DNA from 2 places in the Mesorhizobium sp. P160187 genome. Region 1 is predicted to be linked to the other one. Evidence: riboswitches for the same ligand, from Rfam matches in the RefSeq annotation. Region 1 holds a riboswitch; the other holds the start of a gene.

What was found. A riboswitch is a leader RNA that binds a small molecule or an ion and turns the genes downstream of it on or off. The one in region 1 is predicted to bind S-adenosylmethionine.
Region 2: linked by a shared signal. The riboswitch ahead of metX (homoserine O-acetyltransferase MetX) and the one ahead of AC3CCE_RS16685 (O-succinylhomoserine sulfhydrylase) in region 1 are both predicted to bind S-adenosylmethionine.

The regions. Positions count from the first base shown of each region.
Region 1 covers NZ_JBYMDX010000003.1:2,742,498-2,758,489, reverse strand. The annotation lists gene AC3CCE_RS16690 (2'-deoxycytidine 5'-triphosphate deaminase) at 1-1,016, opposite strand, end outside; SAM riboswitch at 1,157-1,234, shown strand; gene AC3CCE_RS16685 (O-succinylhomoserine sulfhydrylase) at 1,292-2,482, shown strand; gene AC3CCE_RS16680 (ceramide glucosyltransferase) at 2,494-3,645, opposite strand; gene apaG (Co2+/Mg2+ efflux protein ApaG) at 3,868-4,260, shown strand; gene AC3CCE_RS16670 (Hsp33 family molecular chaperone) at 4,447-5,478, opposite strand; gene argF (ornithine carbamoyltransferase) at 5,587-6,498, opposite strand; gene AC3CCE_RS16660 (aspartate aminotransferase family protein) at 6,517-7,716, opposite strand; gene AC3CCE_RS16655 (GcrA family cell cycle regulator) at 8,075-8,593, shown strand; gene AC3CCE_RS16650 (magnesium and cobalt transport protein CorA) at 8,691-9,698, opposite strand; gene phoU (phosphate signaling complex protein PhoU) at 9,794-10,516, opposite strand; gene AC3CCE_RS16640 (ATP-binding protein) at 10,632-11,897, opposite strand; gene ppk2 (polyphosphate kinase 2) at 12,000-12,905, shown strand; gene AC3CCE_RS16630 (acyl-homoserine-lactone synthase) at 13,107-13,745, opposite strand; gene AC3CCE_RS16625 (helix-turn-helix transcriptional regulator) at 14,021-14,752, opposite strand; gene AC3CCE_RS16620 (ABC transporter substrate-binding protein) at 15,049-15,864, shown strand; gene AC3CCE_RS16615 (tellurite resistance TerB family protein) at 15,898-15,992, opposite strand, start outside.
Region 2 covers NZ_JBYMDX010000003.1:1,087,760-1,103,751, reverse strand. The annotation lists gene AC3CCE_RS08645 (glycosyltransferase family 2 protein) at 1-703, opposite strand, end outside; gene AC3CCE_RS08640 (DUF1330 domain-containing protein) at 951-1,271, shown strand; gene metW (methionine biosynthesis protein MetW) at 1,279-1,893, opposite strand; gene metX (homoserine O-acetyltransferase MetX) at 1,890-3,059, opposite strand; SAM riboswitch at 3,120-3,197, opposite strand; gene hisC (histidinol-phosphate transaminase) at 3,324-4,433, shown strand; gene AC3CCE_RS08620 (prephenate/arogenate dehydrogenase family protein) at 4,438-5,373, shown strand; gene AC3CCE_RS08615 (sugar kinase) at 5,380-6,303, opposite strand; gene AC3CCE_RS08610 (DUF2125 domain-containing protein) at 6,428-7,426, opposite strand; gene AC3CCE_RS08605 (gamma-glutamylcyclotransferase) at 7,550-8,083, shown strand; gene AC3CCE_RS08600 (aldo/keto reductase) at 8,249-9,196, shown strand; gene AC3CCE_RS08595 (LysE family translocator) at 9,279-9,905, shown strand; gene AC3CCE_RS08590 (lysophospholipid acyltransferase family protein) at 9,975-10,784, opposite strand; gene AC3CCE_RS08585 (LysR family transcriptional regulator) at 10,900-11,805, opposite strand; gene AC3CCE_RS08580 (pyridoxamine 5'-phosphate oxidase family protein) at 11,920-12,552, shown strand; gene AC3CCE_RS08575 (YdcF family protein) at 12,651-13,370, opposite strand; gene AC3CCE_RS08570 (cell division protein FtsX) at 13,504-14,493, opposite strand; gene ftsE (cell division ATP-binding protein FtsE) at 14,486-15,145, opposite strand; gene AC3CCE_RS08560 (hypothetical protein) at 15,326-15,961, shown strand; gene hpt (hypoxanthine phosphoribosyltransferase) at 15,985-15,992, shown strand, end outside.

The DNA of each region.
Region 1 (15,992 bases):
GCCTGCGGCCGCTTCAGCATGTGTTCGTAGACCAGCCGGCCGACGATCTGGCCGTGGTCGAGGATGAACGGCACTTCGTGGCTGCGCACTTCGAGCACCGCCCGGCTGCCGGTGCCGCCTGAGGCCGAATGGCCGAAGCCCGGATCGAAGAAGCCGGCATAGTGAACACGGAATTCGCCAACCAGCGGATCGAAGGGCGTCATCTCGGCGGCGTAGAGCGGCGGCACGTGCACGGCTTCGCGGCTGACCAGGATGTAGAACTCGTCCGGGTCGAGCACCAGTTCGCCGGCGCCGCTCTTATAGAGCGGCTCCCAGAAATCGACGGCATCCTGGGCGGCGCGCTTGTCGACATCGACCAAGCCGGTGTGATGCTTGCCGCGATAGCCGACCAGGCCGTTCTGGTCGCCGTCAAGATCGATCGACAGCGCAATGCCGCCGCCGGAAATGTTGGGCGGCTCGGTCGCCACCAGCATCTCGGCGCGGTGCAATTCGTTCAGTTCTGCCTCCGACAACAGCGCGTTGCCGGTGCGAAAGCGGATCTGCGACAGCCTCGATCCGGCGCGTACGACGATCGGGAAGGTGCGCGGACTGACTTCGAGATAAAGCGGCCCGTGATAGCCGGGGGCGATCTTGTCGAACTCATGGCCGCGATCGGTCATCACCCGGGTGAAGATGTCGAGCCGGCCGGTCGAGCTCTTCGGGTTGGCCGAGGCCGACACGTTTGCGGGCAGCGCCAGGCGTTCGAGCAGCGGCACGATGTAGACGCAGCCGGTTTCCAGCACCGCGCCCTCGGCGAGACTGAACTCATGCAATTTCAGCCGGTGAAGCTTGTCGGCCACCAGATGATCGGGACCCGGCAGGAAGGAGGCGCGCACGCGAAAAGCCTTGTCGCCGAGCCTGAGATCGAGGCTCGCCGGCTGCACCTGGTCGACATCGAGCGCGCGCGGCGACTTCAGCGCGCCGGACTGAAACAGCGCGGAAATGTCCTGATCGGGAAGAATGCCTGTCTGCCGCAAAAGGCTGGCTCCGCTCCAAGGTCGGTCTCTTTGTGGCAGGTTCTTGCCGCAAAACCGCTGGATATTATTGCGGAACCTGCCTGGTACAAACCTCTTAATGAAGCCGGCAATTGACGCAAGCGCAGGTGAGGTCTAAAGGGTCGTTATCCCGTGGTGATTTGGCCGGTCGGCTTGCAGCCACGTTAAACAAGTCGCTAAAGGACCGTCGGGCCGCAAGGCCATATGGACCGGTTGCGACTTTCGCGGCCGGTTTTTTTGTGTCTGGAACAAAAGCGATGAGCACCAAGAAGCGTAACTGGAAACCTCAGACCGCACTCGTGCACGGGGGAACGCTGCGTTCCCAGTTCGGCGAGACGTCCGAAGCGATGTACCTCACCCAAGGCTATGTCTACGAGACGGCGCAGGCTGCCGAGGCCCGTTTCAAGGGCGAGGAGCCGGGCTTCATCTATTCGCGCTATGCCAACCCTACCGTCGACATGTTCGAAAAGCGCATGTGCGCGCTGGAGGGTGCCGAAGATGCGCGCGCCACGGCGTCCGGCATGGCTGCGGTGACGGCAGCGCTCCTGTGCAGCGCCAAGGCCGGCGACCATATCGTTGCGGCGCGCGCGCTGTTCGGCTCCTGCCGCTGGGTGGTGGAGACGCTGGCGCCGAAATACGGCATCGAGGCAACGCTGGTCGACGGCACCGACATCGCCAACTGGGAAAAGGCGGTGCGGCCGAACACGAAACTGTTCTTCCTGGAAAGCCCGACCAATCCGACGCTGGAAGTGGTCGACATCGCAGCGGTGGCGGCGCTCGCCACCTCGATCGGCGCCAGGCTGATCGTCGACAATGTCTTTGCCACGCCCTTGCAGCAGAAGCCCTTGCAGCTCGGCGCCCATATCGTCGTCTACTCCGCGACCAAGCACATTGACGGCCAGGGACGCTGTCTCGGCGGCATCATCCTGTCGGACAAGAAATGGATCGACGAGAATTTGCACGACTATTTCCGCCACACCGGCCCGAGCCTGTCGCCGTTCAACGCCTGGACGCTGCTCAAGGGCCTGGAGACGCTGCCGGTTCGGGTGCGCCAGCAGACGGAAAGCGCGGCCAAGATCGCGGATTTCCTGGCAGGACGGCCGGAAATCGCCCGCGTCATCTATCCCGGCCGCGCCGACCACCCGCAGGCCGACATCGTCAAGAAGCAGATGACGGGCGGATCGACGCTGATCTGCCTCGACGTGAAGGGCGGCAAGCAGGCGGCCTTCGCCTTGCAGAACGCGCTCGACATCGTGCTGATCTCCAACAATCTCGGCGACGCCAAGAGCCTGATCACCCATCCGGCGACCACCACGCACAAGAACCTCAGCGACGAAGCTCGCGCCGAGCTTGGCATCGGGCCGGGAACGCTCAGGCTGTCGGTCGGTCTTGAGGATACGGACGATCTGCTGGAGGACGTTGCGCAGGCGCTGAAGGCAGCCGGGTAGGCCGCGAGGCGTCACGCTCCCGACGAAGCCTCTTCCAGCTCGGCCGTCTTGGTGCCGATGATCATGGTGTTGCCGCGCCAATCGACGGCGCCGCTCAGCCAGCCGCGCGCCCAGATGGCGGGAAGCATCATGTCGCGGACCATCATCGCCGGGACCATGCGCAGCGACAGATGCCAGCCCTTGGCCGCGGCCAGCGCGCATTCGGGAATGTAGGCCGCCGCCAGCACGGCCAACACCGTGGCCGGCAGGCTGATGCCGGCACTTGCTGCCGCCACCAGCGCCAACGCCAACGGCACGGCGACGCCGGTCAGGATCTCGGGTGCGAAAAACAGCGGGAAAGTGACGCGGCGCAACCGCGCCCAGCGCGCCTGACGCGACCAGATGTCGGCAAGTCGGCGCTGCCCCAGTGGTTGCTCGAAAGGCGAGGCAACGAGATTGACGCGCAGGCCCAGTCCGTTGACCAGCTTGGTTGCAGCAGCATCCTCGGCGATCTCGGCGGCCAGCGCGCGGATACCGCCATTGGTATCGAGCATCGGCTTGTTCCACAGCATGCTCTTGCCCTGGGCAAAGCCGAGGCCAAGCGCCTCGCCGGCATATTGCCAGCGCGCCTGCAGCGTGTTGAGGAACGCGCATTCGACCTCGGCCCAGAAGCCTTCCGGCCGCGAGCCGATCGGCGTCGAGCAGATAAGCCCGGTATTGGTCCGCCAGGCCGCCATCAGGTGCTGGACGTAATCCCTAGGCATCAGCACGTTGGAATCCGCCAGAATAACCCAATGATTGCGCGCCGCTTCCCAGCCCTTGACGCAGTTGTTGAGCTTCGGGTTGCTGCTGACGCGGTCGTCGCCGATCAGCAGCCGGGCCGGCACGTTGGGAAACAGGACGATCGCCCTGTTTATCAGTTTGACGACGGGATCGTCGGCGTGAGCGACGCAGAAGATCAGTTCGTAGCGCGGCCAGTCGAGCGAGAAGGCTCGCTGCAGCGTCTCTTGTGTGAACGGCTCCACGCCGCGCGACGGCACGACGATCGAGACCGGTGGCTGCTCGTTGGACGGCGGGGGGATGAGACGGCGCGCTTGCAGTTTCGACGAAGCAAGCAGGATGCTGGCGAGATTGGAAAGAAGCAAAGCGGAGGAGGCGAAGGCGGCTGTGAGAGCTGGTTCCATCGAGATCTGGTCACTCCGGAAAGGCCGCTCGCGGCTGCTTTGTCAGTCGACAGATGGGCCTTGAGTCGCCGGCAAGGTTTGCGCACACCAACATTGTCATGTGTCACTTAAATGACATTGTTTGTCGGCACCTCCGCTTTGAGGCTGGCAGGACATGCCGTTGTGCGCGTATCAAACCGCATAGCGCGACAAATGTTCCTTGCCGCGCAACCGGAGCAGCCCATGTATCGCGCCGTCACGCGCAACATCGAAGTGCAGGTCAGACCGTTCTACCTGGAGGACCGCTCGGACCCGGCGGAGAACCGTTATGTCTGGGGCTACCAGGTGACGATCGACAACCAGTCGGACGATTTCGTGCAGCTTATGTCGCGTTACTGGCACATCACCGACGGCAGCGGCCGGATCGAGGAAGTGCGCGGCGCCGGCGTGGTCGGCGACCAGCCTGAGCTCAATCCCGGCGACAGCTATCAATACACGTCAGGCTGCCCGCTCTCGACGCCCTCCGGCTTCATGGTCGGCCACTACACCATGCGCAACAAAAAGGGCGAGACGTTCGACGTCGCTATTCCCGCGTTTTCGCTGGATCTGCCGGGGACGCGGCGGACGGTGAATTAGGGGTTTTCTCCCCATCTCTATACGGGGAGGAATGCCCGGCAGTGCAACGAGGGGCGCCGCCGGACTCATGAGGTTATCTTCCACGCACATGACGTAGGCTATGCGCGGCCATTCACCAAAGTTCGCGCTGCCCCTCATCCGCCCTTCGGGCACCTTCTCCCCGTGAACGGGGAGAAGGAAGAGATGCTACTGAGTTGCAAACTCCGCCGGGTCGAAGTCGTACTGCTTCGAGCAGAACTCGCAGGCGACGTGGATGCCGCCATCTTCGGTGCTGTCCTTGATCTCCTGCGCGGAAAACCCCTCGAGGATGCCGCGTATCTTGTCCCTTGAGCAGGAACATTGGTCGGCGACCGGCACGCCGCCGAAGACGCGCACGCCATGTTCGTGGAACAGCCTGAAGAGCAGCCGCTCGGCGCCGATGGTCGGGTCGATCAGCTCGGTCGGCTCGATGGTGCCGAGCAGCGCCACCAGCTCGCGCCACGAATTGTCGGCCGGCTCCTGCGTCACGTCACGCGGATCGCCGTCGCCGCCCGAAATGTCGGGCACGCGCATGCGCTCGGGTGACTGCGGCAGGAACTGCGCCAGGATGCCGCCGGCGCGCCACTGCTCACGAGCGCCGCCGGGACCTGGCGTCAGAAGCTTGGCCACCGACAGCCTGAGGTCGGTCGGGATCTGCTCCGACTGGCGGAAATAGGTGCGCGCGGCGTCCTCCAGCGTCTCGCCGTCGAGCTGGACGATGCCCTGATAGCGCTGCGTGTGCGCGCCCTGGTCGATGGTCAGCGCCAAAACGCCGCTGCCCAGCAGCGTCTGCTGCGAGGTCTGGCCTGCGGCCACCAGGGCCTCCAGCCGGTCGGCGTCGAAACGCGCATAGGCGCGCAATGCCGAAGGCGTGGAGAAATCCGCGACCAGCATGTCGACCGGGCCGTCGGTGCGGGTCTGCAAGATGAACTTGCCTTCGAATTTGAGCGAGGTGCCGAGCAGCACCGTCAGCACACAGGCTTCCGCGAGCAGGCGGGCGACCGGCTCGGGATAGTCGTGACGGTTGAGGATGGCGTCGAGCATCGGCCCGAGTTGCACGGTGCGGCCGCGCACGTCGAGCGGGCCGACCTCGAAGGGTACGACATGATCGTCGCCGGCATAGCCGAACTCGCCGAGTTTGGGGTGATGTTCAGTCACTTGATGCGTTTCCAACATGACAAAGCTCCAGGGCGTGGCCATGCGGCCCGGAGGGGTGCATGCGTCCAAACGCGCTTGATTTGCGTGATGGGGCGCAAATAGGCATCGCGCCGCCCCGGATCAAGCGCTTGGAGATCAAGCGCCTGGAGATCAAGCGCCCAGACACCAGGCCAAAACCGCCTTCTGGGCGTGGAGCCGGTTCTCGGCTTCGTCGAAGACCACCGAATGCGGACCGTCGATGACCTCGTCGGTCACTTCCTCGCCACGATGCGCCGGCAGGCAGTGCATGAACAGGGCGTCGGGCTTGGCCCTGGCCATCAGCGCCGCATTGACCTGATAGGGCGAGAAGACATTATGGCCGCGGGCGCGGTGTTCCTGGCCCATCGACACCCAGCAGTCGGTGACGATGCAGTCGGCCTGGTCGACGGCCTCTTCGGGCGAGCGGGTGAAGTGCAGCTTGCCGCCATTGGTCTTCGACCAGTCGATGTGCTTCTGCGCCGGCTCGCTGCCTTCCGGCACTGCGACGTTCAGGTTGAAGCGGAACCGCGCCGAGGCCTCGAGCAGCGAATGCAGCACGTTGTTGCCGTCGCCGGTCCAGGCGATGGTCTTGCCGGCAACCGGACCGCGATGCTCCTCGAAGGTCATGATGTCGGCCATCAGCTGACAGGGATGGGTGTCGTCGGTCAGCCCGTTGATGACCGGAATCGTGGCATTCTCGGTCAGCTCGAGCAGCCGCTCATGCGACGTGGTGCGGATCATGATGGCGTCGACATAGCGCGACAGCACCTTGGCGGTGTCGGCAATGGTCTCGGAGCGGCCGAGCTGCATTTCGGTCCCGGTCAGCATGATGGTCTCGCCGCCGAGCTGTCGCATGCCGACGTCGAAGGACACGCGCGTGCGCGTCGACGGCTTGTCGAAGATCATGGCCAGCACCTTGCCTTCGAGCGGTTTGGTCCGTTCGCCGGCCTTGAGGCGCGCCTTGCGCACCACCGCATCGTCCAGCATCAGGCGCAGATCGCCTTCGGAAACGGCGGAAAGATCGGTGAAATGGCGAAGGCTCATCGGGAATGGCTCTCGGGATTACTTCGAGGCGGCCGCGGCGATGGCGTCGGTCAGGCCCTTGGCGCCGGCGCGGATGCGATCGAGCGCTTCGCCGATCTCGGCGTCGGTGACGGTCAGCGGCGGCAGCAGACGAATGACGTTGTCGCCTGCCGGCACCGCCAGCAGATGCTGGTCGCGCAGCGCCATGTTGACCTTGGTGTTGGGCATGGCGCATTTCAGGCCAAGCATCAGGCCGCTGCCCCTGATGCCTTCGATGACATCAGGAAATTCGTCGGCGACCGCCGCCAGGCCCTGCTTCATCAGCAATGCCTTGCGCTGGACGTCTTCGAGGAAGCCGTCTTCCAGCACGACGTCGAGCACAGCGTTGCCGACCGCCATGGCCAGCGGATTGCCGCCGAAAGTGGTGCCATGCACGCCTGCCGTCATGCCGACGACAGCGTCGTCGGTGGCGAGGCACGCGCCCATCGGGAAGCCGCCGCCAATGCCCTTGGCAATCGCCATGATGTCGGGCGTCACGCCGGTCCATTCATGCGCGAACAGCTTTCCGGTGCGACCGATACCGCACTGGACCTCATCGAAGATCAGCAGCAGGCCATGCTGGTCGCAGAGCTGCCGCAGCCGCTTCAAGGATTGCGTCGGCACCGGGCGGATGCCGCCCTCGCCCTGTACCGGTTCGATCAGGATCGCGGCGGTCTCTGGTGTGATCGCCTTCTCGGCGGCGTCGATGTCGTCGAAGCCGACCTGGTCGAAGCCTTCGACCTTGGGGCCGAAGCCTTCGAGATATTTGTACTGGCCGCCGGCGGCGATGGTCGCCAGCGTGCGGCCGTGGAAGGCGCCTTCGAAGGTAATGACCCGGAAGCGCTCGGGATGGCCCTTGACGAACTGGTAGCGCCGCGCCGTCTTGATCGCGCATTCGAGCGCCTCGGCGCCGGAATTGGTGAAGAACACCTTGTCGGCGAAGGTGGCGTCAGCCAGCCGCTCGCCGAGCCGGGCCTGCCCCGGGATCTCGTAGAGATTGGAGACGTGCCAGAGCTTGGCCGCCTGTTCGGTCAGCGCCGAGACCAGATGCGGATGGCTGTGGCCCAACGAATTGACCGCGATGCCGCCAGCGAAATCGAGATATCGCTCGCCCTTGTCGGTAACCAGCCAGGTGCCTTCGCCATGATCGAAGGCCAAAGGGGCGCGGGCAAAGGTCTCGTAAAGCGCCGAACCGCTCATTATATGCGTCTCCGGTACCGGAAAAATCAAAAAAGCCGCCAAAGCGGCGGCCTTTGCGGCTTATCGTGTTTTTCGGCCATGAAGTCAACGAAAACGTCGTGCAGAGGCGCGTGGCCAGCTCCCGACGAGACGCCGGCTCATAAGCGACCGGGCAAGTTGGGGAAAACCTAAAAAACCGATTCGTGTTGCACCTGGGACTCTTGTCACCGAGTCAACACATGAGGTAATTGTAGTCGGGAAATAACTAGATTTCGTGCGGCGGACCTAATCACCTAATATATGTGGTGTCTGCCCCGGCAAAGATTGCCGGGTCGGGAACGGATTCCGGCTGCCGCACACATAGCAGGAGCGCGGTCTCATGAACTGGACTGACGAGCGGGTCGAACTTCTCAGGAAACTGTGGTCGGAGGGCTTGAGCGCAAGCCAGATCGCCGCACAACTCGGCGGGGTCAGCCGCAACGCGGTCATCGGCAAGGTGCACCGGCTGAAGCTGTCGGGCCGCGGACGCTCGACCGCGACGCCGGCGCGTCAGAAGAAGACAACGCAGGGATCTTCGATCCAGAAATCGGTGCCTCGCGCCGCAACCACGCAGCGCCATGTCACGACTTCGATCGGGGCGAACGCACTGCAGGCGCAGTTCGACGCCGAGCCGGTGGCGCGCCACTACATCCGCCCGGTCGAAAACGTCGTCGTGCCGATCTCGCGGCATCTGCAGCTCACCGATCTCACCGAGCGCACCTGCAAATGGCCGAATGGCGATCCGCTATCGGAAGACTTCAACTTCTGCGGCAACGAGGCGGCTGAAACCGGACCTTACTGCAAGTACCACGCAAGGGTGGCGTTCCAGCCGGCTTCAGAGCGGCGCAGGAGCCGGTAGTTAGGAATAGGGATTGGGGACTGGGCAGTAGGGAATGGGGTAGCGCTCGTGAGGCGCTACCTTATTCTGCCTACTGCCTACTGCCTACTGCCTACCATCACAGCCACCCACTCTTCCGAAATCGCCAATACAAAAACGAGCAGATCAGCGCGATCGAGACCAATACGACGGGATAGCCGTATTGCATCTTCAGTTCCGGCATGTCGTCGAAATTCATGCCGTAAATGCCGGCGAGCGCCGTCGGCACCGCCAGGATCGCCGCCCATGAGGCCAGCTTCTTGGTGTTCGCGGTTTCCTGGCTCTGGCCGACCAGCAGGCTGGCTTCGAAAGCGAACGCCAGAACCTCGCGCAGGCTGTCGATCTTTTCCTGCACGGTCCGGATATGGTCGGTGACATCGCGAAACAGCGGATGCATTGCGGTATGGATCTGCGGCAGTTCGGCGCTGGTCAGCCGGCGGCAGACCTCGACCAGCGGCAGCGCCGCATTGCGCAGGCGCAACAGATCGCGGCGCAGCATGTAGAGCCGCTCGATGTCGGGACCGGTCATCGGCTTCAGCAGCACCCTGTCCTCGATCGCCTCGACCTCGTCCTCGATCTGCTCGAGCACCGGCATGTAGTTGTCGACGATGAAGTCGAGAATGGCGTAGAGGACGAAATCCTCGCCCTTGGCCAGTGAGTGCGGACAGCTTTCCCAGTGCTGGCGCACGGCGGCGTATGAGGTCGAGGGACCATGCCTGACGCTGACGATATAGCCTGAGCCGACGAACAGATGCGTCTCGCCGAAGGTGACGCGTCCGTCGATCAGCTGTGCAGTGCGGGCAACGATGAACAGCGCATCGCCATATTGCTCGATCTTCGGCCGCTGGTGCGGATGTTCGGCGTCTTCAATCGCCAGCTCATGCAAATGGAATTGTGCCTTGACGCGCAGCAGAAGCTCGCGGTCGGGTTCGAGCAGCCCGATCCAGACGACATGGCCCGACTTCTTGGCCCATTCACCGGCTTCCTCGATCGGAATGTCGGCGATCCGCTTGCCGGCGGTGTAGACGCTCGACGCGATGATGCCGGACGATGCCGGCGCCGGCTTGAACTCTCGGACATATTCCATCGCAGCCTCCTGAGCGCCTGGCCTTGGCCAGGAACCGAGACGCTAACATCCGGGCAGTTTAGCGCAATATGATTAAGCGTTCGAGGGGCGCGCGATCACTTCACCGGCAGCGCCGGCAGGGCAACCTTGTCGGTCTTGTCGCCCTTTGGACGCTCGGCCGGCAACTGCTCGCCGGTGACGATGTAGTAGATCGTCTCGGCAATGTTGGTGGCGTGGTCGCCGATGCGCTCGATGTTCTTGGCGCAAAACAGCAGATGCGTGCACGGCGTGATGTTGCGCGGATCTTCCATCATGTAGGTCAAAAGCTCGCGAAACAGCGAGGTGTACATGGCGTCGATCTGGTCGTCGCGGTCGCGAACGAAGCCTATTTTCTCGACCGAGCGCGAGGCATAGACGTCGAGCACTTCCTTGAGCTGGGTCAAAGCGAGTTCGGCCAGCGCCTCGAGGCCGCGAAACAGGCTGGTCGGCTGGCGGCCGTCAATGACGCTGACCACACGCTTGGCGACGTTCTTGGCGAGGTCACCGACCCGTTCGAGGTCGGCCGAAATGCGGATGGCGCCGACGATCTCGCGCAGATCCGTCGCCATGGGCTGGCGCTTGGCGATGATGACGATGGCTTTGTCGTCGATTTCGCGCTGGCCATCGTCAAGCACGATGTCGTCGCGGATGACCTTCTGGGCGAGGCCGGGATCGGCATTGACCAGCGCCTGGATCGCCTGCTCGACCATGCGCTCGGCATGGCCGCCCATCGCAGCGATGCGCTTCGCCAGGTATTTCAGCTCTTCGTCATAGGCGCTGACAATGTGTACGGACTGCATGGGCGAAATGCCTTCCTTAAATCTTTGGCCTTTTGCGTCGTTTCCTCGACCCCTGTGCTGATACGCTAGCCGGATGACAGAAAGAAGAAACAGGCAGTTAGCAGATAGTACCGCCTCAGCCTGCCGGCAAATGGACCGTGAACGCCGCGCCCTTGCCAACCTCCGACTTGATCGAAAGCCGGGCGTTGTGGCGCGTCAGAATATGCTTGACGATGGACAGGCCAAGACCGGTGCCTTTCTGGGTGCGGCTGCTCTCCACGTCGACGCGATAGAAGCGCTCGGTAATGCGCGGTATGTGCTCTTCCGGGATGCCCGGGCCATAGTCCCTGATGGTGACATCGATGCCCGGTTCCGGGCCGGCCTCGCCCCGCGCGATCGACACCGTGACGCGTCCGCCAGGCTGGCCGTATTTGCAGGCGTTTTCCAAGAGATTCTCGAACACCTGGAACAGCTCGTCGCGGTCTCCGGGCACGTCGAGCGGCCCCTCGGCGTAGTCGCGTTCGATGACGACGCCGTTCTCGCTGGCGAGCGGGCCCAGTGAATCGATGACGCTGTCGATGGTCTGGCGCAGATCGACCTCGGTTCCCGGCCTCAGGTAAGGCTTCATTTCAAGCCTCGACAGCGACAGGAGATCGTCGATGAGGCGCGCCATGCGGCCGGTCTGGTTCTGCATGATCTGCAGGAACTGCTCGCGCGCCGCCGGATCGTTGCGGGCCGGGCCGCGCAACGTCTCGATGAAGCCCGAGATCGAAGCAAGCGGGGTGCGCAACTCGTGGCTGGCATTGGCTATGAAGTCAGCGCGCATGCGGTCGATGCGGCGCGTCTCACTCTGGTCCTTGAATACCAGCACATAGAGATCGGTGGCGTGGCCGACCGAGGACGCGCTGACCCGGTAGGCGCGTTCCACCGGCAGCTTCTCGGTGTAGTCGACGGCATCGGAGGCGACGGCTCCCGACAGTACGCCGTCCAGCAATGCCTGCATTTCCGGGGCGCGGAATTTCAGCGACAGCGACAGGCCGGGCGCGATGCCGCCAAAGGCGGCATAGGCGGCGGCATTGGCGTGGACGATGGTGGCGGTGCGGTCGAAGATGATCAGCGGATCGGCAACGGCAGCCGCAAGATATTCGCCGGAAAGCCGCTGCAGCCCGCTCGCCTCGACCGTGGTAATGGTCTCAGCAGACCGGCTGGCGCCACCGGTTGGCAGAAGCGCGGCGGCCAGCAGCACCGTCAACGCAGCCAGGACAACATAGGCGGAGATACCGGCAAACCCATAAACGGCCATGATGGCGATCGCACCGGCGGCAAGCAGCCATCGGCTGTTCCACAGCCGGCCGGCGACGGCCTGCCCCGTGGTTGTCCGCTCTGCGCCGGTGTCAGCCATTCGTGCTTTCCGTGCTTCTGCGCCGGTCCCGCCGAAACTTCCGCTGGACCGGGTTTGAGGCCCCCCATAGCATGAGTCCGCAAGCTGGAAAGGTTCGTCTCGATGAAAAAAGCCAAGGAAAGTCCCGCCGCAGAGCCGGCAAAGGGGCCGCTGAAGATCAAGGTGGACGGCAAGGAGCGGGAGTTCGACATCGAAAACCCCGAGCTTCCCAGCTGGATCGAGGACCACAAACTGACCGCAGGCGACTACCCCTACGACAAGAAAATGAAGAGCGAGGAGTATGACGAGACTCTGGAGCGGCTGCAGATCGAACTGGTCAAGGCGCAGGCCTGGCTGCAGGCGACCGGCAGCAGACTGATGTCGCTGTTCGAGGGGCGCGATGCCGCCGGCAAGGGCGGCACCATCTCGGTGCTGCGCCAGTATCTCAATCCTCGAACCGCGCGCAACGTGGCGCTGACCAAGCCGACCCCGACCGAAGTCGGGCAATGGTACTACCAGCGCTACGTCGCCCATTTCCCGACATCGGGCGAATTCGTCACCTTCGACCGGTCCTGGTACAACCGCGGCGGCGTCGAGCCGGTGATGGGCTTCTGCACACCGGAACAGCATGCAAAATTCCTCGACGAGACGCCGCATTTCGAGCGGATGATCTCCAATGAGGGCATCTATTTCTTCAAATTCTGGCTCAACATCGGCCGCGAGACCCAGCTCGAACGGTTTCACGACCGCCGCTGGTCGCCGCTGAAGAACTGGAAGTTCTCGCCGATCGATATTGCCGGCATCACCAAATGGGACGACTACACCAAGGCGCGCGACCAGATGGTCGAGCGCACGCACAAACAGTTCGCGCCCTGGATCATCGTGCGGGCCAATGACAAGCGACGCTCGCGGCTGGCCGTCATGCGGCGCATCCTGTTGTCACTGCCCTATGATGGGCGCGATCTCGACGCCATCGGCAAGGAAGATAAGAAGATCGTCGGCGAAGGGCCGTCGTTTCTCGAGAAGTAGAGACTGGCCTCGATAGGCAGAGGCTGAAATTACAGAGCCCACCCCCACACGGAGGTGGGCTCTGTGGCCATTGTCTAAAGCGCATCGCATTTGAACGGATTCACGCGACGCGCTTTAGGTCTTTGTTTCATGCATGTCGTTCTCTCAAAACCGGGGCCACTTTGAGCGACATGCATTAAAGCGCGTCGGGTGAAGACAGTCTCACGACGCCTGCCGCATGCCGAGCATGTGGGGGGTGCCCCTGGCCAACACCGGGGCGTGATGGTTGCGGCGCGAGCGCACGACATCCAGCGTATGCTCGTTGAAGGTCAGCAGTGTGGCGACGACCTGCTGGTTGCCATAGGTGCGCTGGTAACCGAGCGGCGTCGCCAGGAAGTGCAACTGCAGCGTCCGCAGCACCCACACCGGCTCGACCTCGATAATGACCTGATCGACATTGCGAGCAAGGCCCCATTCGACGAAGCCGGCGATCAGTTCGGTGCCGACCGTAGACACGCCGCGCTTGCCATCGCGAAAGCCTGGCGCCACCGCGTAACGGGTTAGCTCCCAGACATTCGGTCCCGAAGGGCGCTTTCCCTCGCAGAGTTCCGGCATCACATCGCTAAGGAGATGCGGCCGTGTGGTCGGCAGCATCCGATGATAGCCTGCAAGCTCGCCATTGCGTATGACAAGGTGGTGTTCGGCCTCATCATGGTCGAATTGATCGATTTCGAGGCCGTCCGGGCGATCGAGATCGGTCCACCGCATCTCATCGACGAAGACCTTGTGACGCAGGCGATGGACGGCCTCCCATAGGTCGGGACGTTCCATCAGTTGTTGAGTGGTAAGGGAAAATAGCATTAGCCGTCTCCTGGGCTTAAGAGGAAGATACGGCCGGGCTTTCCCGAAAAAATTGCGCGAAGGTGTTGGCAAGGATTTCCAGGCTGCCACAGCCGACATGGCTAATATAGCTGCGTCTAAACGCCTCCGCGATGGCGTGCACCCTGTTGGCGACGCCGAGTCTGCTTTTGGCGTTAAGAAAGCATTAGCCGTCTCAAGAGGACGACAGGGGCCGGTCTTTTCTGAAGATATGACGCCAACAATGCGGCCATAAATTTCGGGCCGCCAGAACCGGCCTAGCTGATATAGCCGTGCCTGACTGCTTCGGCGACTGCCTGCACACGGTTGGCGGCGCCTAGTTTGCTCTTGGCGTTGAGAAGGTGTTTCTCAGAGGTATGCTCCGAGATGCCGAGGATCTGCGAAATCTCCCACTCGGATTTTCCGACCGCCGCCCATTGCAGGCATTCGCGCTCGCGCGGCGTCAATTCAATGTGATCGATAGATTTGCCGGCCGTCGTTTGAAGCTGCATGGCGCGGCCGATGGCATAGGTGGAGGCCAGCGAGACCATTGCGAATTCGGCTTCGGACAGTTCGACCGCCTCACCGCCCAGCGAGACCAGCGCGATCTGGCCTTCGAGCGTGATCAGCGGGAAGGCGAGGCCGTCACGCAGCTTGAACTGGCGGGCGTCGCGCATTACCTCGGCGCTGCTCTTGTCGGCGGGCATGCTTTGAACGGCATCGCGCCATTGGAATGGCGCCCGAAACTGCTTCAAATGGCTGACGACCGGATCGTGGTCGACGTAGTTGCGCGATAAGTAACGCTCCAGCCATTCGCTAGGCCAATCGCAGAGCAGCACATGGTCCTTCGTCTGGCTGCTTGGTGTACCGGGCTGCGGCACCGTTGCGGCTATCAGGGCCGTCAATCCGAAATTCGAGGTGACACTAAGTAGCTGCTCGCACACCGCAGCCGACGTGTCGGCACGCTGCACCCGGTCAATATATTCAAGTGTCCGGTCAAAATAACCCATCGCAACATCTACCCCATGTTGCCTACCGCTCTTGAGACCGATGCTACGTGCCTGCCCCGCACTTAGCCATCAACCCCGGATTGCAAAGCCACATCCTTAGCTTTTCTAACGCCAGCGACCGCCAACCCCGGGCCGACTCTGTGCGGCTATTTGCAACCTCGCCAAAGCATAACCCGAAATTTGCCCTTTGAAATCAAAAACAATTGTGCCTGCGCCGTTTTCGTATCACAAGCCAACGGCCAAGACGGGCGGAGTTTTTTGTGACATCACGCTGGATAACCATCGCCTTGCTGTCGATGCTGATCGGAGTGCAGCCGTTTGCCGGCGCTGTGCGGGCAGCGGAACCGCAGGTGCCGGTGCTTTGGGATGCCAAGGAGCGGCTGCCGAAGCCGGACCTTGCGGCGCTGCCGAGGCTCAGGTTCCTCACCACAACCGATTTCCCGCCCTTCAATTTTCTCGACGGCACGGGCCGACTGTCCGGCTTCCACATCGACCTGGCGCGGGCGATTTGCGCCGAACTCGACATCGCCGACAAATGCCAGATCCAGGCGCTGCCCTGGGCCGAACTCGACGACGCGTTGCAGAAGGGCGAAGGCGAGGCGATCATCGCCGGCATCGCCGCAACGCCGGAGACGCGGGCGAAGTACAGCTTTTCGCGCTCCTATCTACAGTTTCCGGCGCGCTTCATCATGCCGAAGACCAAGGCCTTCGCCGAGCCGATCCTCGACAAATTGCGCTCGAAGCGGGTCGGCGTGCTGGCCGGCTCGGCGCATGAAAAGATGCTGCGCGATTATTTCGGCACCGTGCAGATCATCCGCTTTCAACGGCCGGAAGACCTCTACAGCGACTTGAAGAGCGCCAAGATCGATGCCGCCTTCGGCGACGGCATGCGCTTTTCCTTCTGGCTGGGCGGCACGGACGCCGCCGGTTGCTGCCGCTTCGCCGGTGGACCCTACCTGGCGCCGGAATATCTGGGGTCCGGCATGACCATTGCCACCCGGGCCAGCGACCCAGCGCTGGCCGCAGCCATGGACTACGCGCTGCAGGAGATATCGGTGAAAGGCACCTTCGCCGAATTCTACCTGCGCTATTTCCCGGTCAGCTTTTTCTGATCCGGTCCCGGTCAGCTTCCTCTAGGGGCTGGATCAGGTCAGCGTGCGCAGGCGGGCCTTCGCCCCGCGCGCGATGGCTGCGGCGGTCAGCGTGTCGAGATCGAGCTCACGCCGGATCAACTGCAGCA
Region 2 (15,992 bases), 1.7 Mb from region 1:
AGGGGTGCTTGTCGATCAAGCTCGCATAGGCTTCGACATAGCCGTCCCGGCGACCGGAGATCGAATTCTCCGAGTTGTACTTTTTCCAGTCGATCACTTCGGACAGCTGCGCGCCGCTGCGACGGGCAAAGCGCAGCAACAATTCGCGATCCTGCATGCGCGTGACGTCACTGTCGTAGCCGCCGATGGCCAGCAGCGACTCGCGCCGGGCGGTGATTGCCGACCCGGCAATGAAGATGGTCTGCGCGACAAGGGCCCGCTCCAGCGAGTCGCGGCTCAGCAGCGCCTCGCGGTTGACGCAGTTGGTGCGGCGATTGCCCTTCAGCGACACGAAGGAACTGATCAGCACTTCGAGTGAGGGATTGTTGTCGAACTGCTCCAGCGTCCGCGCCAGGCGATCCGGCAAATAGACGTCGTCGGAATCGAGGAATGTCACCACCGGCGCCTGCGCCCGCTCGATGCCGGCATTGCGGGCGGCATTGGCGCCGCGCCATTTCGAGCCAACATAGATCAGCCGTGGATCGCGGATTTCGGCAAGTGCGGCTGCCGTACCGTCGGTCGAGCCGTCATCGACGACAATGTGTTCGAACCGGGGAAAATTCTGCGCCAGCACGCTCTCCACGGCGCGCACCACCTTGCTGCGGCGATTGTGCGTCGGTGTGATCACCGAGATCAGCGGAGCGAGGTCGGTTGCCTTGGACATGTTGCTTCGATTGTGCCCCGAAATGCCTGGAGGCCGGAGGTTTTGATGGTCGCCGTCCAAGCCTTACCCCGGGATGGCATTCGATTCGACGCTACAAAAAACCAGCGGCAATGTCATCACAAACTGTTGAGCCAGGACGCCGTAAGCCGGCCGATTACCCCAGACGTAATCGACCGATGGCCATCATGTCTGCAGATTGCGCCAACGAAGCCGGTCGTCGGGCTTCGATCTCACAGGGAGTTCAGCCGTGGCCGCCTACGCCGTCGCCCATATGCGTCAAGTCACAATGGGCCCGCAGATTGTCGAGTATCTGCAGAGGATCGACGCCACATTGGAGCCGTTCGGCGGCCGCTTCCTTGTCCACGGCGGCGACATGGACGTGGTCGAAAACGAATGGCCCGGGCATCTGATCGTCATCGAGTTTCCGGACAGGGCGCATGCGTGGGGCTGGTACGATTCATCAGCCTATCGGGAGATTCTGGCCTTGCGCACCGACAACTCCCACGCCGATGTGATCATCGCCGATGGCGTTCAGCACCCGCACAAGGCGACGGACGTGCTGGAATAGGGGCAAACTACCGCTTCAGCAAGAACACCGCTTGCTGGCCGAAGAAATTCCAGAACCACCATGGCATCGACAGTCCGATCTTCTGGCCGTTGCCGTCGAGCGCGGTGGCTTTCTCGACCGAAGCGCCGAGTTCCTCGACCAGATTGACGAAGTCGCGGATGGTGCAGAAATGGATGTTGGGCGTGTCGTACCAGGAATAGGGCAGGTCCGCGGTCACCGGCATCCGGCCATTGACGAACAGCGACAGCCGCACCCGCCAGTGGCCGAAATTGGGGAAGGAGACGATGGCGCGGTTGCCGATTCGCAGCAGCTCGTCGAGCACCAGCTTCGGGTTGCGGGTCGCCTGCAGCGTCTGAGACAGGACGACGAAGTCAAAACCCTTGTCTGGATAGAATTCGAGGTCGGTATCGGCATCGCCCTGGATGACCGAGAGACCGCGCGCCACGCATTCATTGACGCCGCGCTGTGACAGCTCCAGCCCGCGGCCGTCGACCTGCTTGGTCTCCTGCAGGAGTTCGAGCAGCAGGCCGTCGCCGGAGCCGACATCGAGCACCCGCGACTGCGGCGGTATCAGGTTGGCCACGACTTCGAGGTCGACGCGCTGGCTGCCATTGACGCTCATGAGGCGAGCCCCCTTGCGCGGGCCGCCGAGCCGATGAAGCCCTTGATGGCGGCAAACAGTTCGGGTTCATCGAGCAGGAAGGCATCATGGCCGCGGTCGGTGTCGATCTCGACGAAGGAGACGGAGGCGCCGGCGGCGTTGAGCGCATGCACGATCGAGCGGCTCTCCTCGGTCGGGAACAGCCAGTCCGAGGTGAAGGACACCAGGCAGAAGCGGGTCTTGGTCCCGGCAAAGGCATCTGCCAACCGGCCGCCATGGTCGGCGGCGAGGTCGAAATAATCCATCGAACGGGTCATGTAGAGGTAGGAGTTGGCGTCGAAGCGGTCGACGAATGTCATGCCCTGGTGGCGCAGATAGCTTTCGATCTGGAAATCTGCGTCGAAACCGAAGGTCAGCGCTTCGCGGTCCTGCAGATTGCGGCCGAATTTCCGATGCAGGGCGGCTTCCGACAGATAGGTGATGTGGGCGGCCATGCGCGCCACGGCGAGCCCCTTTTCCGGGCGCTTGCCGTGCTCGAAATATTTGCCGCCATGCCAGTCCGGATCGGCCATGACGGCCTGCCGGCCGACCTCGTGGAAGGCGATGTTCTGCGAGGAATGGCGTGCGCCTGTGGCGATCGGCAGGGCCGAGAAGACGCGCTCGGAATAGCACGATGCCCATTCCAGCACCTGCATGCCGCCCATCGAGCCGCCGAGCACGCAAAACAGCTTTTCGATGCCGAAATGGTCGACCAGCATCAGTTGCGCCCGCACCATGTCGCGGATGGTGATGATTGGCAGGTCGAGGCCGTAGGGCTTGCCGGTGGCGGGATTGGTCGAGGCCGGACCCGTGGAGCCGAGGCAGCCGCCGATGACGTTGGAGCAAATGACGAAGAAGCGGTTGGTGTCGATGATCTTGCCGGGACCGATCAGCACTTCCCACCAGCCGGGCTTGCCGGTCACCGGATTGGTGCTGGCGACATGCTGGTCGCCGGTCAGCGCGTGGCAGACCAGGATGGCGTTGGTGCGGGCATCGTTGAGGGCGCCATATGTCTGGTAGGCGATCTGGAACGGCGACAAAAGCGTGCCGGCGTCGAGCTTCAGCGGCTTGTCAGGGCCAAAACGCAACACAGGGCTCGACGGGTTGTCGGCCTCGTTGTTGGTTTTTGTAGCGCGGAGCGCGGCCATGTGACTCTCCTTGCCCGCCGTCAGGCAATAAAAAACCGGCAGTGCGATCGCAAAGCCGGTTACGTCACGCAAACGGCCCTTTAGCGAGTTGTTTAACGTGGCTGCAAGCCGACCGGCCAAATCACCACGGAACTGTTGCGTTCTTCTAGAACTCGTGCGGCCCGGCGTCAACGGCCAGCTATTGCCCGCCTCTCGACATTCGCGGCTACGGCTTGTATTTCCGCTGCGGCCTCCGGACGGAGGCATTCTCGATGGATTTGCGACATGGACAAGACAGCGGACAAGGCACGGCCGACGCCCCGCGCGGGCATTATGGACATCGACGCCTATGTGCCGGGCAAGAGCACGGCACCGGCCGGCGTCGCCAAGGTCCATAAATTGTCGTCGAACGAGAACCCGCTCGGCCCGTCGCCGAAGGCGATCGAGGCCGCGCGCGAAGTGGCTGGCAAGCTCGATGTCTATCCCGACGGCACCGCCCGCCGGCTGCGCGAGGCGATCGCCGAGGTGCATGGCCTCAACCCGGCAAACATCATCTGCTCCAACGGTTCCGACGAGATTTTGGGCCTGCTGGCGCAGACCTATCTGGCGCCAGGCGATGAGGCGATTTTTACCGAACATGCCTTCATGGTCTACAAGATCTACATTCAGTCGGCGGGGGCCAAGCCGGTTGCTGTGAAGGAAACCGAGGAGCGCGCCGACGTCGACGCGATCCTGGCCGCGGTGACGCCGCGGACCAAAATCATCTTCCTCGCCAATCCCAACAATCCGACCGGCACCTATCTGCCGTTCCAGGAGGTCCGCCGCCTGCATTCCACGCTCCCGGGCAACGTGCTTCTGGTGCTCGACGCGGCCTATGCCGAATATGTCAGGCGCAATGACTACGAGGCCGGCATCGAGCTGGCGGGCAGCGCACAGAATGTGGTCATGACCCGCACCTTCTCCAAGCTCGGCCTTGGCGGCGCGCGCATCGGCTGGATGTATGGCCCACTGCACATCGTCGATGCCATCAACCGTATCCGCGGCCCTTTCAACGTTAACGCAACAGCGATCGAGGCCGGCATTGCCGCCATCCGCGACCGCGCCCATGTCGAGCGCAGTTCGTTGCACAACGAGACCTGGCTTACCTGGCTGAATGAAGAGCTGACGAAGCTTGGGCTGCGCGTGACGCCCAGCGTCGGCAATTTCGTCCTCATCCACTTTCCCGACGACAAGAGGCATTCGGCTGAGGCGGCGGACGACTACCTCACCCAGCGCGGCTATATATTGCGGCGCGTTACCGGCTATGGCTTTCCCAATGCGCTTCGCATGAGCGTCGGCACCGAAGAAGCCAATCGCGGCGTCATCGATGCCCTCACGACATTCCTGAAAAGCTGAAACAATGACAGCACCGATGTTTGAAAAGATCGCGCTGGTCGGCATCGGCCTGATCGGCTCGTCGCTGGCCCGCATTATCCGCCGCGAGGGCCTGGCCCGCCATGTCGCCATCGCGACGCGCAGCCCGGCCACGCTGGCACGGGCGAAGGAGCTCGGTCTTGGCGAGAGCTACACCACCGACGCCAGGGAAGCGGTCCGCAATGCCGACCTGATCATCGTCTCGGTGCCTGTGGGATCGTCGGGCGAGGTGGCGCAAGAGATCGCGCCGGCGCTGAAAAAAGGCGCCATCCTCACCGATGTCGGTTCGACCAAGGCCTCCGTCATTGCGCAAATGCAGCCCTATGTGCCGGAAGGCGTGCATTTTATTCCGGGGCACCCGCTGGCAGGTACGGAGAAATCGGGCCCGGATGCGGGTTTCGCCGAGCTGTTCGAAAACCGCTGGTGCATCTTCACGCCGCTGCCGGGAACCGATCCGGCCGCGCTGGAAAAGCTGTCGGAATTCTGGCGGCGCTGCGGCTCCAACATTGACACGATGGACCCGCAGCATCATGACATGACGCTGGCCATCGTTTCGCATCTTCCGCACATCATTGCCTACAACATCGTCGGCACGGCCGACGATCTGGAATCGGTGACCAAGTCGGAAGTGATCAAATATTCGGCTTCCGGTTTCCGCGACTTCACCCGTCTGGCCGCCTCCGACCCGACCATGTGGCGCGACGTGTGCCTGCACAACAAGGATGCCATCCTGGAAATGCTGGCGCGCTTTTCGGAGGACCTCGCCTCGCTGCAGCGGGCGATCCGCTGGGGCGACGGCGACAAGCTGTTCGACCTGTTCACCCGCACCCGGGCCGTTCGCCGTTCGATCATCGAGGCCGGCCAGGACATCGACGTGCCGGATTTTGGCCGCCAGGCGGTGGAACATCCGGCGAAGAGCTAAGTTCCCTCAAGCGGGCCACGTCGCTTCGAGCATGGCCATTGTGTCGGCCCTGTTTGGCGCTCCCAGCCGGCCGCCGAAGCGTTGGCATTTGAGCGCGGCGGCAGCACTGGCAAAGCGCAAGGCCTGCTCGATAGGCATGGCTTCGGCAAGCCCGACGGCAAAGGCACCGTGAAACACGTCGCCGGCGGCAAGCGTGTCGACCGCCTTGATCTTCGGCGCCGCGATGTGGCGCACGCATCCGGCGGACCGGTCATGCCACCAGCTTCCCGCGGCGCCGCCGGTCACCGCCACGAAGGCATCGGTGCGGCTGGCGAGGTCGGCACAGGCGGTTCCGGGGTCCAGCGCATGGCCGCAGACGATGCGTGCCGCCGTCTCCGAAGCGACGATGTGCGATGCCAGCGGCAGCAGGCGCTCCAGCACCTCAACCGGCGCCGTGTCGGCGTCGAGGATGGCGGGACGGCCGGCGCTGCGCGCGGCGGTCAAGGCAAGAGCGGCGGCGCCCGGCCAGCGCACATCGACCAGCACGGCATCGAAGCCGGAAAGATCGGCGACAGGCACCGCCTCGGGGTCGGCCTGCGCCTTTGGGTCGTAGAAGGGCACGATGATGCGCTCGCCATGAGCGTCGACCAGGATCGCGGCCAGCGCCGAGCGGGCGCCTTCGACGCGGCGGACAAAGCCGCAATCGACGCCCTCGGCCTCGATGCCGGCCAGCAATTGGTCGCCGACGGCATCGTCACCTGCACTTGCCCACAGGAACACCTCGGCGCCGAGACGGCGGGCGGCGCAGGCAGCACTTGTCGCCATGCCCGAGGCGATCTGGATGCCGTCCGAGGCGATGAACTTGCCCTGATGCGTGGGCAGGGTTTCGACGGCCAGGATGGTATCCAGCGTCAGCGCGCCAACGCTCAGCAGTTTCACCGGTCGGTTCATGCGTCGGCTTGCTCGAACATGATCTCTCCCCAAAAGCCATTCCCGCTCTTTGCGATCATGCTCTATCTCTTTGTTTTAACGCAATTCCGGACGGAAAACCGCTCACACTTTTCCTGGAATTGCTCTAATCGAGCGGCTTGATCTTGCCCAGCGGAATGAAGCCGAGCGAGACCTTGCCCTTCACCACCTTGAGCGGCATCGACGGTTCGTTGCCGAGCAGCGCCAGACCGGCAAAGCCTTGCTCGATCTGGCTCTTCTGCTCGGGGATTGCGGTGGCGAGGATTGCCGCCACGGCTTTGGGATCCTGCAGCTTGATCGTCAGGTCGGCATTGACCTGGCCGTTGGCGTCGACCGACACCGGGCCGGAGACGGTGATGCGCGCGGTTCCCGACGACAGATCGAGCTTGTGGATGCCGACCGCCTGGCCGCGCAGGCTCCTGGCCTGCGTCTTCATCAGCGCGACGCCGTTCTTCAGCGTCGCGTCGCCGCTGCCGTCGAGCGGCGGCAGCACGCGCCCGCCGATCGCGTCGGCGTCGATCTCAAGATCGGTGAAGCTGCCGACGTAGCCGATGTCCTGGCCGTCGGGTCGCAACTCGCCCGCCGCCGTTCCGGCGCTGAACAGTGAAACCGGGTCGGTGTCGTCGGCCGGATCGGTCTGGCCGGACAAGCTCTCGGCCTGCAGCGAAATGCTGCGTGGCAAGGGCCAGGAGAGCTTGGCATTGACCTGCAGATTGTCCCAATCGATCCATAGCGGCGCCATCCCGGGCACCGAGGTCCGCAGCGGCCCACGCAACTCGGCGGCAGGCGACAAAGGCCGGATGAGTTCTGCAACGAAGTTGAAGCTGCCTGCCGAGGCGGCAACGTTCCTGGCGTCGTCCTCGTAAGCCAGATTGTCACAGGAGATGGCAAAACGCAGGGGGTAGCCGCTGACGGTGAGGTTGGCGCAGCCGGCCTCGATGCCTTTGTCCTTGAGCGAGGCCACCGCCTTGTCGGCTTCGCTGCTGACGCGACCGGCGACATAGAACCAGACCGCGCTGTAGGCGCCGAACAGCATAACGACCAAGGCAGCGAGCCACATCAGCCGGTGGCGAAACTTCGACGGACGCTCGTCACTTGACGTCATGCTGCGGCTTTCATTAACGCGGGCGTGTTGCGGGTGGACTGTGGCTTACGCAACAAGCAAAAAGAACAGAAGAGCACCGATTCGATGCGGCGGCGTCACTCTCGTACAATCAGGCTTGGCGATATGGGCGATTTTTGGGTTTTTGGCTACGGCTCGCTGATCTGGCGACCGGGATTCGCCCATGTCGAGACACGGCGCGCGCGGCTTTACGGCTACCGCCGGTCGCTGTGCGTCTTTTCCTTCGTGCATCGCGGCACGCGCCAGCGGCCGGGCCTGGTGCTAGGCCTCGACCGTGGCGGCTCCTGCATCGGGCTGGCCTTTCGCGTGCCCGGCGAGCTGCGCGATGAGGTGCTGACCTATCTGCGCGAGCGCGAATTGGTGACCAGCGTCTACCTCGAGCGTGTGCTCGATATCAGCCTCGACGGGAATGGGGCGGCCGCGGGAGAGAGAGTGAAAGCGGTCGCCTATATCGTCGACCGCCAGCATGAGCAGTATGCCGGCGGGCTCGACCCCGCGCATGCGGCAGGTGTTATCCGTGGCGCCGTCGGCCAGTCCGGAAACAACGAGGACTATGTGCTCAACACGCTGCAGCATCTCGCGGCGCTGGGTATCAGCGACCACTGGCTGGAAGAGGTGGCGAAGCGGATCGCCTCGTGAGCCAGTGGACCACGCCGGGCCTGCAGGCGAAGCGCTCGCGCCTTTGTGAAGCGCTGGCACGCTGGAAAAATTGGCTGAGGCCTTTGACCTCGGCGCGGCGAGACCTAGCTTAGCTGCGGCCCGAAGCATTCGGGTACGCCCGCCGCCAGCCCACGGAGCCCCGTCTTGCAAAAACGCCGTCTCGGTCAAACCGACCTTTCCATCGCGCCGCTGGTCCTGGGCGGCAATGTCTTCGGCTGGACCGCGGACGAGAAGACCTCCTTCGACCTACTGGACCAGTTCGGCGACGCCGGCCTCAACGCTATCGATACGGCCGATGCCTATTCGCGCTGGGTGCCGGGCCACGCGGGCGGCGAGTCCGAGACCATCATCGGCAAATGGATGAAAAGCCGCGGCAACCGTGACAAGATCATCGTCATCACCAAAGTCGGCTCGGATATGGGACAAGGCAAGAAGGATCTGTCCGCTGCCCATATCGAAAGGGCGGTCGAGGCGTCGCTTGAGCGGCTGCAGACCGATGTGATCGACCTCTATTTGTCGCACTGGCCGGACCCGACCACGCCTTACGAAGAGACGCTCGGCGCCTACCAGAAGCTGCTCGCTGCCGGCAAGGTCCGCCATATCGGCGCCTCGAATCTTGACGCCGGCCAGCTGCGCGCCGCGCTCGATGTTGCCAGCCTGCGCGGGCTGCCGCGCTACAGCGTGCTGCAGCCGGAATACAATCTCTACGACCGCTCATCCTTCGACGGGCCGCTGCATGATCTGTGCGTGGCCGAGGATATCGGCGTCATCACCTATTTCAGCCTCGCCAAGGGGTTTTTGAGCGGCAAATACCGTCGCGAGGCCGATCTCGGCAAAAGTGAACGCGGCGGCGGCGTGAAGGCTTATCTCAATGCGCGCGGCATGCGCATTCTGGCCGCACTCGACACTGTGGCGGCGCGCCATTCGGCCAAGCAGGCGGAAGTAGCACTCGCCTGGGTGATGGCGCAGCCCGGCATCACCGCGCCGATCGCCAGCGCCACGACGCTGGACCAGGTCGACAGCCTGGTGCGCGCCGCATCGCTGAAGCTCAGCGCGGAGGATCTCGTGGCGCTGGACAAGGCCAGCGCCTAGCCGCGCAGGTTCGGCACGATCGTCCAAGACGACGGCTGTCCGCCTTGCCACACTGTTCTCCATTATTGGGAGAAGAGGCAGCATGGCCGCAGACATTCTTTCGCAGGCGCAGCCCTGGCAGCAATTGCTGGCGCTGGTGCTGGCGGCAACCGTCGTAATGGGCAGTCCTGGCCCGGCGACGATCAGCGTCACGGCGATAGGGGCCGCCTTCGGCCTGCGCAATTCGCTTCACTACACATCGGGGATCATTTTAGGCACGGTCGCGGTGCTGCTGGTGGTGGCCACCGGCATCAAGGCTATCCTCACCTCGATGCCGGGCGTAGCGCCAGTGCTGGCGGTCGCTTCCGCCGCCTATATTCTCTACCTCGCCTACAGAATAGCGACAGCGCCGCCGCTGGCCGCGCGTGACAGCAGCGCGGTTCTGCCGACCTTCCTCGGCGGCTTCCTGCTCGCCGTTGCCAACCCGAAAGCCTATGTGGCGATTGCTGCGGTCCTTGCTGGCTCCGCGACCGCAGCCGGCGCCGATGCTCTCGGCATCCCGGCCAGGCTGGCGGTTCTCACCCTGATGATCGTAGCCATCCATGTGCTGTGGCTGCTGGCCGGCGCGGCCTTCGCCCGCACCCTGCGCCAGCCGCTGGCGTCGCGGATCATCAATCTGGCCTTCGCGGCGACGCTGGTGCTGACAACGGCGCTGGCGGCGTGGCCTTGAGCCGGCCCGCAGAAGAGATCAAGCTTTGGTCTTTTTTGTTTTGGCGCGATTCAGGACGGAAAAAACCGCTCACACTTTTCCTGGAATTGCTTTGGCGGCCGCGGCGAGTTCGGCCAGCCGCTTGACCGCCGTCGGCGGCATTTGCGGCGGGTTAGGAGCCTGCGATGCCTCGATCAGCAGCTGGTCGCAGGCGGCTTCCGTATCGCCGATCAGCCGGTCCATGAATTCGTCCTTGCCGAGCCCGGGCGGAATCGGCGGCAGGAAGCGGGCCTTGATGGTGCCGGGAAAGCGCAAGAATTTGCGGCGAGGCCAATAGAGGCCGGCGACATGGGCGACCGGTACCACCGGGACGCCAAGCTGCGTATAGAGCTCGACAATGCCGTATTTGTAAGCCGGCTCGTCGCCTGGCGCTCGGCGCGTGCCTTCGGGGTAGATAATCAGCTGGCGCGGATTGCGCCCCATCTCCTGCTTTGTCGATGCAACGACCTGCTTCAACGCCTTGGAGCGGCTGCCGCGGTGAACCGGGATCATCCGCATCTTCAGGATGTACCAGCCGAAGAAGGGGATCCAGGTCAGCTCGCGCTTCAGGATATAAAGCGGATCGTGGAGGAAGGGAAAGAAAGCGATCGCGTCCCAAAACGACTGGTGTTTCGGCGCCAGGATGAAAGAGCCCTCCGGCAGGTTCTCGACGCCGGTGATGTCGCTCCTGGTGCCGGCGATCTTGTCGTAGAGCCACAGGCTGGTGCGCGACCAGAATTTCGGCACGAACCAGGCGCGATGGCGTGGCGAGAGGAAGTAGTAAGGGGTCCAGAGGACCATCTGGACGATCAGATTGACATAGAAGACGAAGTTGAACGCCAGCGAGCGGATATAGAGCATGCGGGGAAGGGCCCGTTGAGGAGGTGTGCGTTGGTTACACCAAGCGCGGGCAAAAAGGAAACGCCGCAATGGCCTGACATAGGCCGGCTCGCCACTGACTCAAGCCAGCCTCAACTCACCACGTCGCCTGCAATAGCCGCTGCTTCAGCCGCGGAGCGGCGAAATCGAGGAACGCCCTGAGTTTCACCGCCAGCAGGCCTTGGCCGGCATGGACGAGGCTCACCGGCCACGGCTGCGGCTCGAAGGGTCGCAAGACCGGGACGAGCACGCCGGAACGTACTGCGTCCGCGATCTGGTAGGAGAGCACCCGCGTCATCCCGGCGCCTGCAATCGCGGCATCGATTGCAGCTTCCGCCGTGTTGACGCGCAGCCGTGAGCGGATCGGCACGATCAGTTCGCCCTTGTCGCCGGCAAAGCTCCAGCTGGCGAGCGCTGCAGGCCCTTCGAAACTGATGCATTCATGCGCGGCCAGATCGTCCGGCGTCCGCGGCATGCCATGCGCGGCGATATAGGCGGGGCTGGCGCACACGACGCGACGGATCGCGCCGACGCGGATGGCAATGAGGCTCGAAGGCGCAAGCTCGCCGATGCGGATGGCAAGGTCGAGATGTTCCTCCGCCAGTTGGGTTATCCGGTCAGCCAGCGTCAGGCGAATGTTGACTTGAGGATAAGCCGCCAGGAATTCGGTGACGACAGGCAGCACGTGCAGGCGACCAAAGACGACCGGCGCGGTGATGAACAGGTCGCCGGTCGGCGTGCTGTATTCGCCGGCAGCGGTGCGTTCGGCTTCGCCGACCTCGCCGAGGATGCGGCGGCAGGCGGCGAGATAGGCCTGGCCGGCATCGGTCAGCGTGAGCTGCCGGGTCGAACGGTTCAGCAGGCGCGCCTGAAGGTGCTTTTCGAGGTCGGAAACCTTGCGGCTGACCGTTGCCAGTGGAATGCCGAAATGGCGGCCGGCAGCGGAAAGGCTGCCCGCTTCCACCGCGGCGACGAACAGCGACATGGCTTCGAGACGATCCATACTTTCTTCCGGAAATTGGAAGGATAGCTTGCAACTATGCCATCTACATCCAAAACATGGAAGGATCTACCTCTTCGCGTACAATGGCCGTGTTTCGGCCTCGCGGAGGCTTCCATGAATGCTCATACTTTCACCAGCGATGTCGCCTTCACGCCGACCGTCAAGGCGATCCAGACCCGCAAAGGTTCGCGCAAGGGCTATGCCAGCGCCGAGGAGCGCGGCGGATGGCGCGCCCATATCACGCCCGACCTCGCCGACTTCATCGCGGCGCAGACCAGCGTCTTCCTGTCGACCGCAAATGGCGAGGGTCAGCCCTATATCCAGCATCGCGGCGGGCCAGCCGGCTTCCTCAAGGTGCTGGACGAAAAGACCATCGGCTTCGCCGATTTCTCCGGGAACAGGCAGTTCATCACGCAAGGGAATCTCGCCGACAACAACCAGGCATTCCTGTTCCTGATCGACTATGCGCATCGCCAGCGCGTCAAGATCTGGGGCACGGCGCGCGTCGTCGAGGACGATGCCGATCTTCTGGCAAGGCTGATGCCGCAGGACTACAAGGCGCGCCCCGAGCAGGTCATCTTGTTCACCGTCTCGGCCTGGGATGCCAATTGCCCGCAACACATTCCGCAGCGATTCGAGGCCGCCGATGTCGCGGCCGCACTCGCCGAACGCGACAAGCGGATTGAAAGCCTCGAACAGGAGATTGCGCGGCTGCGTGGCGCGGAAGACGGCACGGCCAAGGGGTAATCGAGCGCCGTCAGAGTCGTCTGTCTGGACGCAATTCCCAAGGGAAAGCGTACGTGCTTTTCCCGGGAAAACCGCTACACACTTTTCCTGGAATTGCTTTAGTCCTTGGCGGTCGAAACCTCGGCCAGTGCGACGCTGTCGGCGGTCTGGCGGACCGGGACGACGCCGCGCGCAAGCGCCAGCAGGTATTTGCTGTATTCGGTCAGAAGCACGCGTAGCGCTTCCGGCTTGGTCAGCCAGTCGCCATTGTCCAGATTGGTGTTGACCACCGGATAGGGTTCAAGCCTGGCGCCATGCAGCAGGCGGCCCATCTCGAGCAGGCTGCGCGGCATGTGGTAATTGTTGGTGACGAGGATGACGCTGCCATAGGCGTGGCTCTCCACCCATTTAGCGCTTTCCTCGGCATTGCCGATCGTGTCGAGCGCGGCGCGGTCGATGTCGACACAGCAGGAAAACAGCGCCTTGTCGCCGCCGGTAGCAGCCTGCAATTGGCGGCGGCTGGCAGAGGGATGCACGCCTGAGATCAGCAGCCGCTCGCCCTTGCCGGAGGCAAGCAGATCGAGTGCTGCGTCGAGGCGGGCCTGACCGCCGGTCAAGACGATGATCGCATCGGCCTTGGCCGGGTTGGTCGGGGTCGTCATGTGGCTGACCTTGCTGGCGAACCAGCCGAAGCCACCGGCAAACAGGGCCACCAGCAGCAGTAGACAGAGGGAGGCGAGACGCAGGGCGGTGCGCAAACGGCCCAGCCCCGTACGCACACGCAAACGCACCACTGGCATCTGTCCAGCCGTTCCGGTCGACTCCCGCGCGTTCATCATCCTATGGTTAATCCTGAAATGCCTTTTTGGTAAGGAAAAAAGCGCACATTGCGTTACGTCGGTTTTCGATCCGTGATCGTCCCTTCCATTCCTGTCCTTGCCCCCGAACTGTTTTCGCTTCTGCCCTCACGGGTCACCCCGCATCCGGCTGGCGGACATCGATGTCGCTGAGATAGGCGACGACGGTGGCGTGCGAGGTCGCCGCCGTCAGTCCGCCGATCACCAGCACCATCAGGCCGACGCCGAGATAGCCTGCCGATCCGATGGCGAAATTGCCGAACAAAGCGGTGGCCTGGTCGGCCTGCGGCGTTGCCATGTTGCGCGACGACCACCAGGAAAAGACGATGAAAACCAGGATCGCGGCTGTGCCGCCGGCGGCTGCGCCCTTCATCCCGGTGACCAGGAAATGCCAGCGGAATTCGCGCGCGATGAAGCGCGCCTCGGCGCCGACGAAATGCAGCACTTCGATGATATGGCCGTTACCCGCCATGGCGCCGCGCGTCGCAAACACTACGGTCAGCACCGTCGCCGACAGCATCAGGACCAGCACGGCGATGCCGATGGTGACCGTGGTGCGGGCCATGGCGACCAGCCGGTCGACCCATGTACGGTGATCGTCGAGCGAAGCACTCGGCAGCTTGGGCGTGAGCGCCGCACGGATGGCGCTGAAGTCGGGCGGGCTGGTCTCGTCGATGGTGACGATGATCAGGCGCGGCACCGGCAATTCGTCGATATTCAGGCCCGAGCCCAGCCATGGCTCCAAAAGGCGCGCGGTGGCGTCGCGATCGATGATCCGGGTTTCCTTCACGCCGGGGAATTCGCCGACGATCTGCGAGGCCTGGGCAAGGGCTGCCTCCATGTCGAGGCCGTCGACCGGCTTGATCTGAATCGTCGCCTCGCGCGAGATCTGGTTTTCCCAGACCGAGGCAGTGTCGCGCACCAGCGTGACGGCGCCGAAAGTCAGGCAGGACAGGAAGGTCATGATGGCGATGACCAGCACCAAGGCGCGGCCGGCAATATTCTGCGCCGGCACGATCGGCGCCATGCGGCGCTGGACGCGCTGCGTCGTCGTCGCGGGCTCGGCGGCGTCTTCATGCAGCTGTTCGGCCGATAGCTCAGTCATAAATATCCAGCCTTCCGCCGGCCAGGATCATGCGGCGCGCGTCGACCTGCTCCATCAGGCCGAGATCGTGAGTGGCGATCACCACCGCGGTGCCGAGCCGGTTGAGCTCAATGAACAGCCTGAGCAACCGGCGCGCCAGCGGCGGGTCGACATTGCCGGTCGGCTCGTCGGCAAGCAGGATTTCGGGCTGTTCGATCAAGGCCCGGGCGATTGCCGCGCGCTGCTTTTCGCCACCCGAAAGGACCGGCGGCAGCACATGCATGCGCTCGCCCAGGCCAACCCATTTCAAAAGTTCGGTGACGTCGGTGCGGTAGCTCGCTTCCTCGCGGCCGCGCACGCGCAGCGGCAGAGCGACATTCTCATAGGTGGTCATGTGGTCGAGCAGGCGGAAATCCTGGAACACCACGCCGATGCGGCGCCTGAGATGCGGCAGTTCAGCGCGCGAGATGCGCGAGCGGTCCTTGCCGAAGATGGTGATCAGCCCGCGTGTCGGCTTCAGCGACATGAACAGAAGGCGCAGCAGCGTCGTCTTGCCGGCGCCGGAGGGCCCGCTCAGGAACTGGAAGGAGCTCTCCGGAATGTGCAGGGAGATGTCGCGGAGGATTTCCGGACCCATGCCATAGCGGAGGCCGACATTTTCGAAGCGGATCACGTGCGACGACCTGAGGTGTGTGGCGGCGGCGTGCCAGCCCTTTCTGTCCAACGACCATCGGCCGCCATGGTTAACCGTCGGTTAATTTTCGCTGTTTTTGAGTGCGTCACAAGGGTTCCGGTGGGGAAGCGTTAACCATTTCCATTTACGCAAAAGAAACGAAGAGGCAACAGCGGGGCCATGATGGCTGAGCAACGAACCGCGCGCCCGGTTTCCGGCGAAATCATGACCGGGACAAGTGTCGCACCGGAATCGCGGCCTGTGGCGACCGACATCGTCGATGCGGATTATGAGGTGCTGCCGCAGCTGATCCCACTGATAGAAGCCATGCCGACGCCGGCGCGCGACATCGCGACGCCGTCGATGGAAGGCATGGAGATGCTGCGCAAATCAGATGCGTCAGCCGGGCGGCCGGCATCGCGTGGCGGGCCGATCTTCTGGATTGCCGGCATCGGTGCGGCGCTTGCCGCCTTCTGGGTCTCGGGTGGCCACGCGCTGGTGCGCCAGACGCCGTTCTGGTCAGTCGAACAGCCGGAGGGCGCCGTACTCAGCATTGCCGGCGTCACGTCGCGTGTCGACGCCTCAGGACCCGCCCCGGTGCTGTTCGTGGATGGCGAGGCCGTCAATGACGGTTTGAAGGCGGGACAATTGCCGCCGCTGGAGATACGTGTCACCGGCAATGACAGCCGCATCACCCGTTATACTCTGGGGACATCCAACCGTTCTCTGGCGCCCGGCGAAAGATTCGGCTTTTCCAGCCGCCTCGATGTGCCTAGAAACGGCGTCAAGGCCGTGGCGGTCACCTTCGCCGGCTAGTCGGTTCTCTGGAAAGGTTGTTGATGCCAGT